2 regions of the Phyllobacterium sp. LjRoot231 genome follow, and region 1 is predicted to be linked to the other one. Evidence: predicted binding sites of a transcription regulator. Region 1 holds the regulator's gene; the other holds the start of a gene.
The links. Region 1 encodes HrcA, which represses chaperone genes, less so after heat shock. Its sites were predicted from a motif close to GTTAGCACTCNCNNNNNGNGAGTGCTAAC; they were not measured.

Region 1 (4,418 bases):
AGGTGACCTTTATGCGGCCGGCTTCCTGTTTGGCTATACCAGCGGCCGCTCGTTAACGGATTGCGCCAAGCTCGGTTCGCTGACCGCAGGTCTGGTTATTCAGCAGATCGGTCCGCGCCCCCAGCAGAACCTGAAAGCCGCAGCCGAGCAAGCTGGTCTACTTTGATTTGATGTAACCCTCGCGCTTGAGCTCCTCGGGTGTCCGGCCGGGCTTGTGGTAGGTCGGCAGTGCCCAGCCGAAATAAAGCGCCCCGCCCCTTACGATAAAGGCGGTGAGCGCTGCGACGAGGGCCGAAATCTCTGGTCCGACCGCGAGACCGTGCAGCAATATGTAGACAACCGATCCAGCGAGAGCGGCGGTCACATAAATCTCGCGCCGCATGAGTACGGATGGTTCTCCAGAAATAATATCGCGCAGGATGCCGCCGAAAGTTGCGGTCATGATGCCGGTGACAACGGCAATCGTCGAATCGAAACCCAGTGCCAGGCTTTTGGCCGCGCCGATAACACTATAAGCGGCAAGGCCGAGCGCATCGAGCCAAAGCAGCACGCGGTAGCGCGATTCAAGCAGATTGGCGGAGAAGTAGACGAGAATGGCGGCGGCGGCGCAGACCAGAAGATTGCCCGGATCCTTGACCCAGAATACCGGCACGCCAAGGATCAGATCGCGCAAGGTACCGCCGCCAATGCCGGTGACAGCCGCAAGGAAGATGAAGGCGATGATATCGAGCTGGCGCCGCGATGCCGCCAAAGCGCCTGTCGCGGCAAAGACGAATATTCCGGCATAGTTGAAGAGCTGGATCATGGTCATAGGCTATTCCCCCTGCGCCGCAATTTTATTTCACGATAGAACATGGCCAGGCAAAATGAAAAGAGCCACATTCCGGGAAGGAAATGCGGCTCTTCAAATCGATCCAAGGATCGGATCAGGCGTCTTTTTCCGCCTGTGGATTGATCGGGCCAGGTTCAGGCTGACCTTCGGCGCCGGTCTGCTTGGGACCACCCTTGGACACACCGACAAGCGCCGGCCGCAGCATGCGGTCGCCAATGACAAAACCGCTCTGCGCGACCTGCAGCACCGTGTTGTGCGGCACATCGGCATTCGGAATTTCGAACATCGCCTGGTGAAAATTGGGATCGAATTTCTGGCCCAGCGGGTCCAGCTTTTTGACGCCGTGGCGTTCCATTGCCGACATCAGCGAACGCTCGGTTATCTCGACGCCTTCAGCGAGGGTCTTGAAGCCTGCATCGCCTTTGGCCAGCGCATCGGCGGGAATTGCTTCCAGCGCACGCTTCAGATTGTCGGAAACCGAAAGAACGTCGCGAGCAAAATTCGCCACCGAATAGGCACGCGCATCGTGTACGTCGCGGGCGGTGCGCTTGCGCAGGTTTTCCATATCAGCAGCTAGCCGCAGCAGCTGGTCCTTCAGGTCACCGTTCTCAGCGCGCAGTCTATCGAGTTCGGCCCAGTTGTTGGCATTTGCCTCGACTTCCTCGTCCTGGGCGAGGGCATATTCCTCGGCCTTGCGTGATTTCAGAAAATCATCGGCAGCGCGTTTCAGCGCATCGCGATCGCGCGGGTTCTTCAGGTCGCGCTGGTCGAGATCGGGTGCATCGTGATTTTTCTTGTCTTCAGCCATGTATCCTGTCCATTCATTATCGTAAGTTGCGCTGGATATCGAGGTTTAGGCCATAAAAATCAAGTGCAAATGACTAACGCAGCAGACGCGATACAAGTTGTGCCGTGTAATCCACCATCGGCACGATGCGCGCATAATTGAGCCGGGTCGGACCGATGACGCCGAGCGCGCCGATGATCCGCTGTTCGGAATCACGGTAGGGAGCAATGACCAGCGATGAGCCGGAAAGCGAAAACAGCTTGTTCTCCGAGCCGATGAAAATGCGCACGCCCGGCCCGGCTTCCGCCAGATCAAGCAGCTGCAGCGTGCCCTCTTTGGTCTCGAGATCATCGAAGAGATGGCGCAAACGATCAAGATCCGCCTCCGCGCTCACCGATTCGAGCAGATTGCCACGCCCGCGTACGATCAGCCGCGCTGGCTGACCGCCACCATCGCCGCCCCAGATGGCAAGCCCCTGCTCGACCAGATGTTGCGACAGGGCGTCGAGCGCCTGCTGGGTTTCTTCCTTCAGCCGGGCGATTTCCTGCCGCGCCTCGGTGATGGTACGGCCTTGAATATGCGCGTTGAGGAAATTCGAGGCTTCGATCAATTGCGACGGCGTGACGCCGACCGGCAGATCGATGACGCGGTTCTCGACATCACCGCTCTGGGTGACCAGCACCGCGAGGGCTCTCGTCGGTTCGAGCCGGACGAACTCGATGTGCTTGAGCGCGCCCTCCGCCTTGGCCGCGAGCACGAGCCCTGCCCCGCGTGACATGCCGGAAAGGATCTGGCTCGCCTGCGTCAGCACGTTTTCAGCCGATTGCGTTTCGCCAGCCCTGACCTGCGCCTCGATGGAATTACGCTCGGACTTGGAAAGGTCACCGACTTCCATGAAGGCATCGACGAAGAAGCGGAGGCCGAGCTGTGTCGGCAGGCGGCCGGCGGAAATATGCGGCGCATAGACGAGGCCGAGATGTTCGAGATCGCTCATCACATTACGGATTGTTGCAGGCGATAGCGACACGGGCAGGATTCGCGACAGATTGCGCGAACCTACCGGCTCGCCATCGCCAAGATAGCTTTCGACAATCCGCCGGAAAATATCGCGCGATCGCTGGTCAAGCGATTGCAATGTTTCCGGAACCACAGTCTTGTTCATTCTGCCTCGTGCTTTTGTTTGCTACATCCCCGATATAAGCATTCTCTACGCAATCATCAAAGCCTTTGCTTCATCACCGCATCACAGTTAAAAGGCCCAGAACACATCAACAAGAGGTCTACCAATGCGTCACTCCAAGCGAGCCCCTGACGAAATGCGCGCCATTTCCTTTGAGCGCGGCGTTTCCAAACATGCCGAGGGCTCGTGCCTGGTCAAATTCGGCGATACCCATGTGCTGTGTACAGCCAGCCTTGAAGAAAAAGTGCCGGGCTGGATGCGCAATACCGGCAAGGGCTGGGTGACGGCGGAGTACGGCATGCTGCCACGCTCGACCGGCGACCGCATGCGCCGCGAAGCCTCTTCCGGCAAGCAGGGCGGACGCACACTGGAAATCCAGCGGCTGATCGCACGTTCGCTGCGTGCGGTTGTCGACCTGCAGGCGCTGGGCGAAGTCCAGATCACAGTCGATTGCGATGTCATCCAGGCGGACGGCGGAACGCGCACCGCAGCGATTACCGGCGGCTGGGTCGCCTTGCATGAATGCCTGCGCTGGATGGAAACGCGCCAGATGCTGAAGGTTGAGAAAGTCCTCAAGGATCATGTCGCCGCCATTTCCTGCGGCATTTCCAACGGCACGCCTGTGATCGATCTCGATTATCTCGAGGACTCCACCGCACAGACCGATGCCAATTTCGTCATGACCGGCAAGGGTGGTATCGTCGAAGTGCAGGGAACCGCCGAAGGCGAACCCTTCTCCGAAGAGGAACTGCTGTCGCTGATGGGCCTTGCCCGCAACGGCATCACCCGGTTGGTTTCCTTGCAGAAAATGGCCGTCAGCTAGAGATCAAGAACCATGCAGCCATCGGGTATTCTGGAAACAGCGCTTTATGTGTCCGATGTCGAGGCGGCTGCACGATTCTACGGCGATGTGCTCGGGCTTGAATGCATCCTGCGCGCGGGCGACGAATCCGTGTTCTTCCGCTGCGGTGCCGGCGTGCTGATCCTGTTTGACGCGGAAAAGTTGAAAGAACGCCCGAAAGGTGGTTTGCCGATACCCTCGCATGGTGCCACCGGTCCGGGTCATGTGTGTTTTCGCGCAACCCGGGATGAAATCGCCGGATGGAAATCCCATCTTGAGGCGCATGGCATTGCCATCGAAAGCGAATTTGACTGGCCGAATGGCGCGCATTCGCTGTATTTCCGCGATCCATCAGGAAACTCGATTGAATTTGCGGAGCCGCAATTATGGAATCTGAAATGAGAACACTCGAAAAAGGCAAGCTGCTCGTCGCCAGTCACAACCAGGGCAAGATCAAGGAAATGATCGACCTGCTTGGGCCATTCGGCTTTGAGGTGGTATCGGCCGGCGATCTGGGCCTGCCCGAACCGGACGAAACGGGCGCGACCTTCGAGGAAAATGCGTATATCAAGGCGTTTGCCGCAGCCAAGGCGACCGGTCTTGTGGCACTTTCCGATGATTCCGGCCTTTGCGTCGACGCGCTGGGCGGCAAACCGGGTGTCTACACGGCCAACTGGGCGGAACTGCCCGATGGCAAGCGCGACTTTGCCCATGGCATGCAAAAGGTCGAGACCGCGCTACAGGAAAAGGGCGCGAGCGCTCCGCATGATCGCAGCGG
Region 2 (4,418 bases), 3.9 Mb from region 1:
GGATCGACGATGCCGAGAGCAATGAGATCGCCGTACTCGCCATTGGCCGCATTGTAGCCGTAGGTGTCCTTCTTGTTCTCAAGAATCTTGCCGACAACGATCGAAGCTTCATCGCCTGCGTTCGTTGCGATCTGGCGAGCCGGAGCCTGCAGAGCGCGACGAACGATGTTGATGCCAGCGTCCTGATCGGCATTTGCACCCTTAAGAGTGAGGGCAGCAGAAGCGCGCAGGAGAGCAACACCACCGCCAGCAACGATGCCTTCTTCAACAGCCGCACGGGTTGCGTTGAGGGCGTCGTCGACGCGGTCCTTCTTTTCCTTCACTTCAACTTCCGTTGCACCGCCAACGCGGATAACGGCAACACCGCCAGCGAGCTTGGCAAGGCGTTCCTGCAGCTTCTCGCGGTCGTAGTCGGAAGTGGTTTCGTCGATCTGCTGCTTGATCTGGCCGACGCGGGCGTTGATTTCCGCCTTCTTGCCATGTCCGTCAACGATTGTGGTGTTTTCCTTGGTGATCGACACCTTCTTGGCGCGGCCGAGCATGTCAAGCGTAACGCTTTCGAGCTTGATGCCGAGATCTTCGGAAATAACCTGACCACCGGTAAGGATAGCGATGTCTTCGAGCATTGCCTTGCGGCGATCGCCAAAGCCAGGAGCCTTGACTGCAGCAATCTTCAGGCCGCCACGCAGCTTGTTGACGACGAGCGTAGCAAGAGCTTCGCCTTCGACGTCTTCAGAAATGATGACGAGTGGCTTGGAGGTCTGAACGACAGCTTCGAGAACCGGCAGAAGAGCCTGGAGGTTCGAAAGCTTCTTCTCGTGCAGAAGGATGTACGCGTCTTCGAGGTCAGCAACCATCTTTTCGGGGTTGGTGACGAAGTAAGGCGACAGGTAGCCGCGGTCGAACTGCATGCCTTCGACGACTTCGAGTTCGGTGTCAGCGGTCTTGGCTTCCTCAACGGTGATAACACCTTCGTTGCCGACCTTCTGCATCGCCTTGGCGATCATTTCACCGATTTCGGTCTCGCCATTGGCAGAGATCGTGCCAACCTGCGCAACCTCTTCCGAAGTCTTGATCTTCTTGGCGCTCTTGCCGAGCTGCTTGACAACTTCAGCAACAGCAAGATCGATGCCGCGCTTCAGATCCATCGGGTTCATGCCGGCAGCAACAGCTTTGCCACCTTCCTGAACGATAGCCTGGGCAAGAACAGTAGCAGTCGTAGTGCCGTCACCGGCAATGTCGTTCGTCTTCGAAGCGACTTCACGCACCATCTGTGCGCCCATGTTTTCGAACTTGTCTTCAAGTTCGATTTCCTTGGCAACAGTCACGCCGTCCTTGGTGATGCGCGGAGCGCCGAAGGACTTGTCGATGACAACGTTACGGCCTTTCGGGCCGAGCGTTACCTTGACAGCATCTGCAAGGATATTGACACCGCGCAGCATGCGCTCACGCGCATCGCGGCCGAATTTTACTTCTTTGGAAGCCATTTTATCTCTCCTGGGATTGAACCCGGTTTGATCGATATTCGTTGATTGAGGGACAGCCGATGATTAGCCGAGGATGCCCAGAATGTCGGATTCCTTCATGATCAGCAGGTCTTCGCCGCCGATCTTGACTTCCGTGCCGGACCACTTGCCGAACAGGATAAGATCGCCTGCCTTGACATCGAGCGGTACGAGCTTGCCAGCTTCGTCACGAGCGCCAGTGCCTACAGAAACGATTTCGCCTTCCTGTGGCTTTTCCTTGGCAGTATCCGGAATGATGATGCCGCCTGCAGTCTTTGCTTCGGATTCGACGCGGCGTACTACGACGCGGTCGTGAAGCGGGCGGAACTTGGTCTTGGCCATGGTTAGAACCCTTGATGTTGGTGTCAAAACGATGTCGCGAACAGCTGCGCCATCCGCGTTATTAGCACTCGACATAGGTGAGTGCTAACTGCGGCCGGAAATAGTGGGATGACGTTGAAGAGTCAAGGGAAACCTGTGATGAATCTTTCTGCGGTCAACCTGAAATCGGCAACCGCAAGGCGCTCGTACACGCCTGCAGCAAGACACTTATTCCATATAAATGTGATGTATTGATGAAAACGAGGAGCTTAGGCCGCTTCCACCTCGATTTTGTCGACAGTCAGATTGGCGTCACCCCAGGCTTTGAGCGCGCTAATGACCGGCTCGAGACTGCGGCCACGCGCCGAAAGCGAGTACTCGACCTTGGGCGGCACCTCGGCATAAACCTTGCGTATAATCAGCCCGTCGGCTTCCAATTCCCGCAACTGGTTGGTCAGCATGCGCTGCGTGACATTTATCAGCTTGCGGCGGATTTCGCTGAAGCGCAGCGTCCCTGACATGAGGTGGTAGAGGATCACGCCTTTCCACTTGCCGTCGATCAGGTTGAGAACGCCTTCCACGGGGCAACCGGCGGAACAATCAAACGTCTTATGGCGCACGCGTGGCATGATGGTATCCTTTTTGACACTATATGCAATATATGTGCATTCTTGCACTTATACAGCATAGGGCGCATTTGAGCCGGGTCAACTTATCCTGGAGTAACGATCATGCACGCTGTCGCCTATTTCGAACCACAACCCATCACCGCTGAAACGTCGCTGGTCGATATCGACCTGCCCAAGCCCGAAGCAAGGAGCAGGGACATTCTGGTTGAAGTGAAGGCTATATCCGTCAATCCCGTCGATACCAAGATCCGGTCCGGGGTAAAGCCGGAACCGGGAACTCCAAAAGTGCTTGGTTGGGATGCTGCCGGTGTCGTGGCTGCAGTTGGACCGGAAGTAAAATTCTTCAAGCCCGGTGATGAAGTGTTTTATGCCGGTGCAGTCGATCGTCCCGGCACCAACTCGGAATTCCATCTTGTCGATGAACGCATCGTCGGAAGGAAGCCTTCATCACTAGATTTCAGCGCCGCCGCTGCCTTGCCCCTGACGTCGATCACGGCTTGGGAGGCACTGTTCGACCGGCTTCACGTTGAAACACCGGTAGTCGGCGCGGCCAATGCCATCGTCATCGTCGGCGGTGCGGGCGGTGTCGGCTCGATCGCTATCCAGCTCGCGCGAAAATTGACAAACCTCACCGTCATCGCCACGGCGTCGCGTCCGGAGACGCAGGCATGGGTCCGCGATCTCGGTGCTCATTACGTCATAGATCATTCAAAGCCTATCGCAGCGCAGGTGGAAGCGCTCGGCATAGGCGCTCCGGCTTTCGTCTTCTCAACCACTAACACCGACGCGCATCTGGCTGAGATCGCTTCACTGCTGGCGCCACAGGGCCGCTTTGCGCTCATCGACGATCCAAAGGCGCTCGATGTCATGTTGCTGAAACGCAAGAGTATATCCCTGCATTGGGAACTGATGTTCACGCGGGCGTTGTTCAAGACCCCCGACATGGAAGCTCAGCATCGAATTTTGAACCAAGTGTCGGAACTCGTTGACGAAGGGAAAATCAAAACGACGCTCGCCGATGATTTCGGCCCGATCAACGCGGCCAACCTCAAGAAGGCACATGCGCTCATCGAAAGCGGCCGCGCCAAGGGCAAGATTGTTCTTTCCGGATTCTGAGGTGGATAGGACTTGCCGGCAGGCGTCTCGTTTGCCGGCGGAATTCTAAGTGGACTACGAGACTACGAAGCAATCCCATTTATTTCCGGAGAGCTCCAGTGGAAAAGGTTCCCGTTGCCAATAGTCTGTCAGGCCAAGGGTTTCGATCGAGCCCGCCTGCTGTTTGCGCAGAAAATCGACAAGGGCGGCCCGGTCCCGTTTCTTCAAGGGTTCGTAATATTTCGGCAAATGATCCACCCACCCTTTAGCGATGGCCGCATCCACAAGGCCAATGGCCTCGTCGAAATTCCCCTTGGCGATGGCGATATAAGCCATAAGTTTAAAATCGAAGGAAAAGGTGTTGTGCGGCGGTGGCTCGTTCGACCGATAGGCCACAAAGTCGTCGATCGTGTTGACACGGCGCAGTCCAGGTAATGTCTCTTCAATTGTATGGCGTAAGCGCTCAACTTCTTCGGGATCAAAAATGTTCCAAGGCCCCCACCCATTATTGTACAGCGAACGTCCGCCATTGATCGCCCAACTACAATAACGCAGGAATGTCAGATCGATGACTGCAGTGACGTTAAAGAGATCGTCAAATATCGAGTGGCCGAGGCGGATGAAGCGCAGCACGTGCCGTACCGGCTTGACGACCAGATGGCGACCAATGAGCGTCAGGTCCTTATGACGATCGAGGATTGGCTCAACCAATCGTTCGACATCATCCTGAGTAGTAACAGGAAGCAGACTTGCTCTCATCCCTTCTCCATTCCAAAAGGTTCGGGTTCGAAATGTTTCGCCAGTTTGAGCGCCCCGATCGTGCGCCTCTGCTGTTCGTGCAGAAGATCGAGAAGAGCAGTACGATCCC

Region 2: groES (co-chaperone GroES) is a predicted target of HrcA. The motif match lies at 1,908-1,936, and genes of this name have one in related genera.

Annotation. Positions count from the first base shown of each region.
Region 1 covers NZ_CAXUQT020000001.1:558,681-563,098, forward strand. The annotation lists gene ACSQ3H_RS02630 (adenosine kinase) at 1-166, shown strand, start outside; gene ACSQ3H_RS02635 (trimeric intracellular cation channel family protein) at 158-811, opposite strand; gene grpE (nucleotide exchange factor GrpE) at 927-1,640, opposite strand; gene hrcA (heat-inducible transcriptional repressor HrcA) at 1,714-2,781, opposite strand; gene rph (ribonuclease PH) at 2,906-3,622, shown strand; gene ACSQ3H_RS02655 (VOC family protein) at 3,635-4,042, shown strand; gene ACSQ3H_RS02660 (non-canonical purine NTP pyrophosphatase) at 4,039-4,418, shown strand, end outside.
Region 2 covers NZ_CAXUQT020000001.1:4,468,355-4,472,772, reverse strand. The annotation lists gene groL (chaperonin GroEL) at 1-1,487, opposite strand, end outside; gene groES (co-chaperone GroES) at 1,551-1,847, opposite strand; gene ACSQ3H_RS22285 (winged helix-turn-helix transcriptional regulator) at 2,096-2,455, opposite strand; gene ACSQ3H_RS22280 (zinc-binding alcohol dehydrogenase family protein) at 2,558-3,571, shown strand; gene ACSQ3H_RS22275 (hypothetical protein) at 3,626-4,309, opposite strand; gene ACSQ3H_RS22270 (hypothetical protein) at 4,306-4,418, opposite strand, start outside.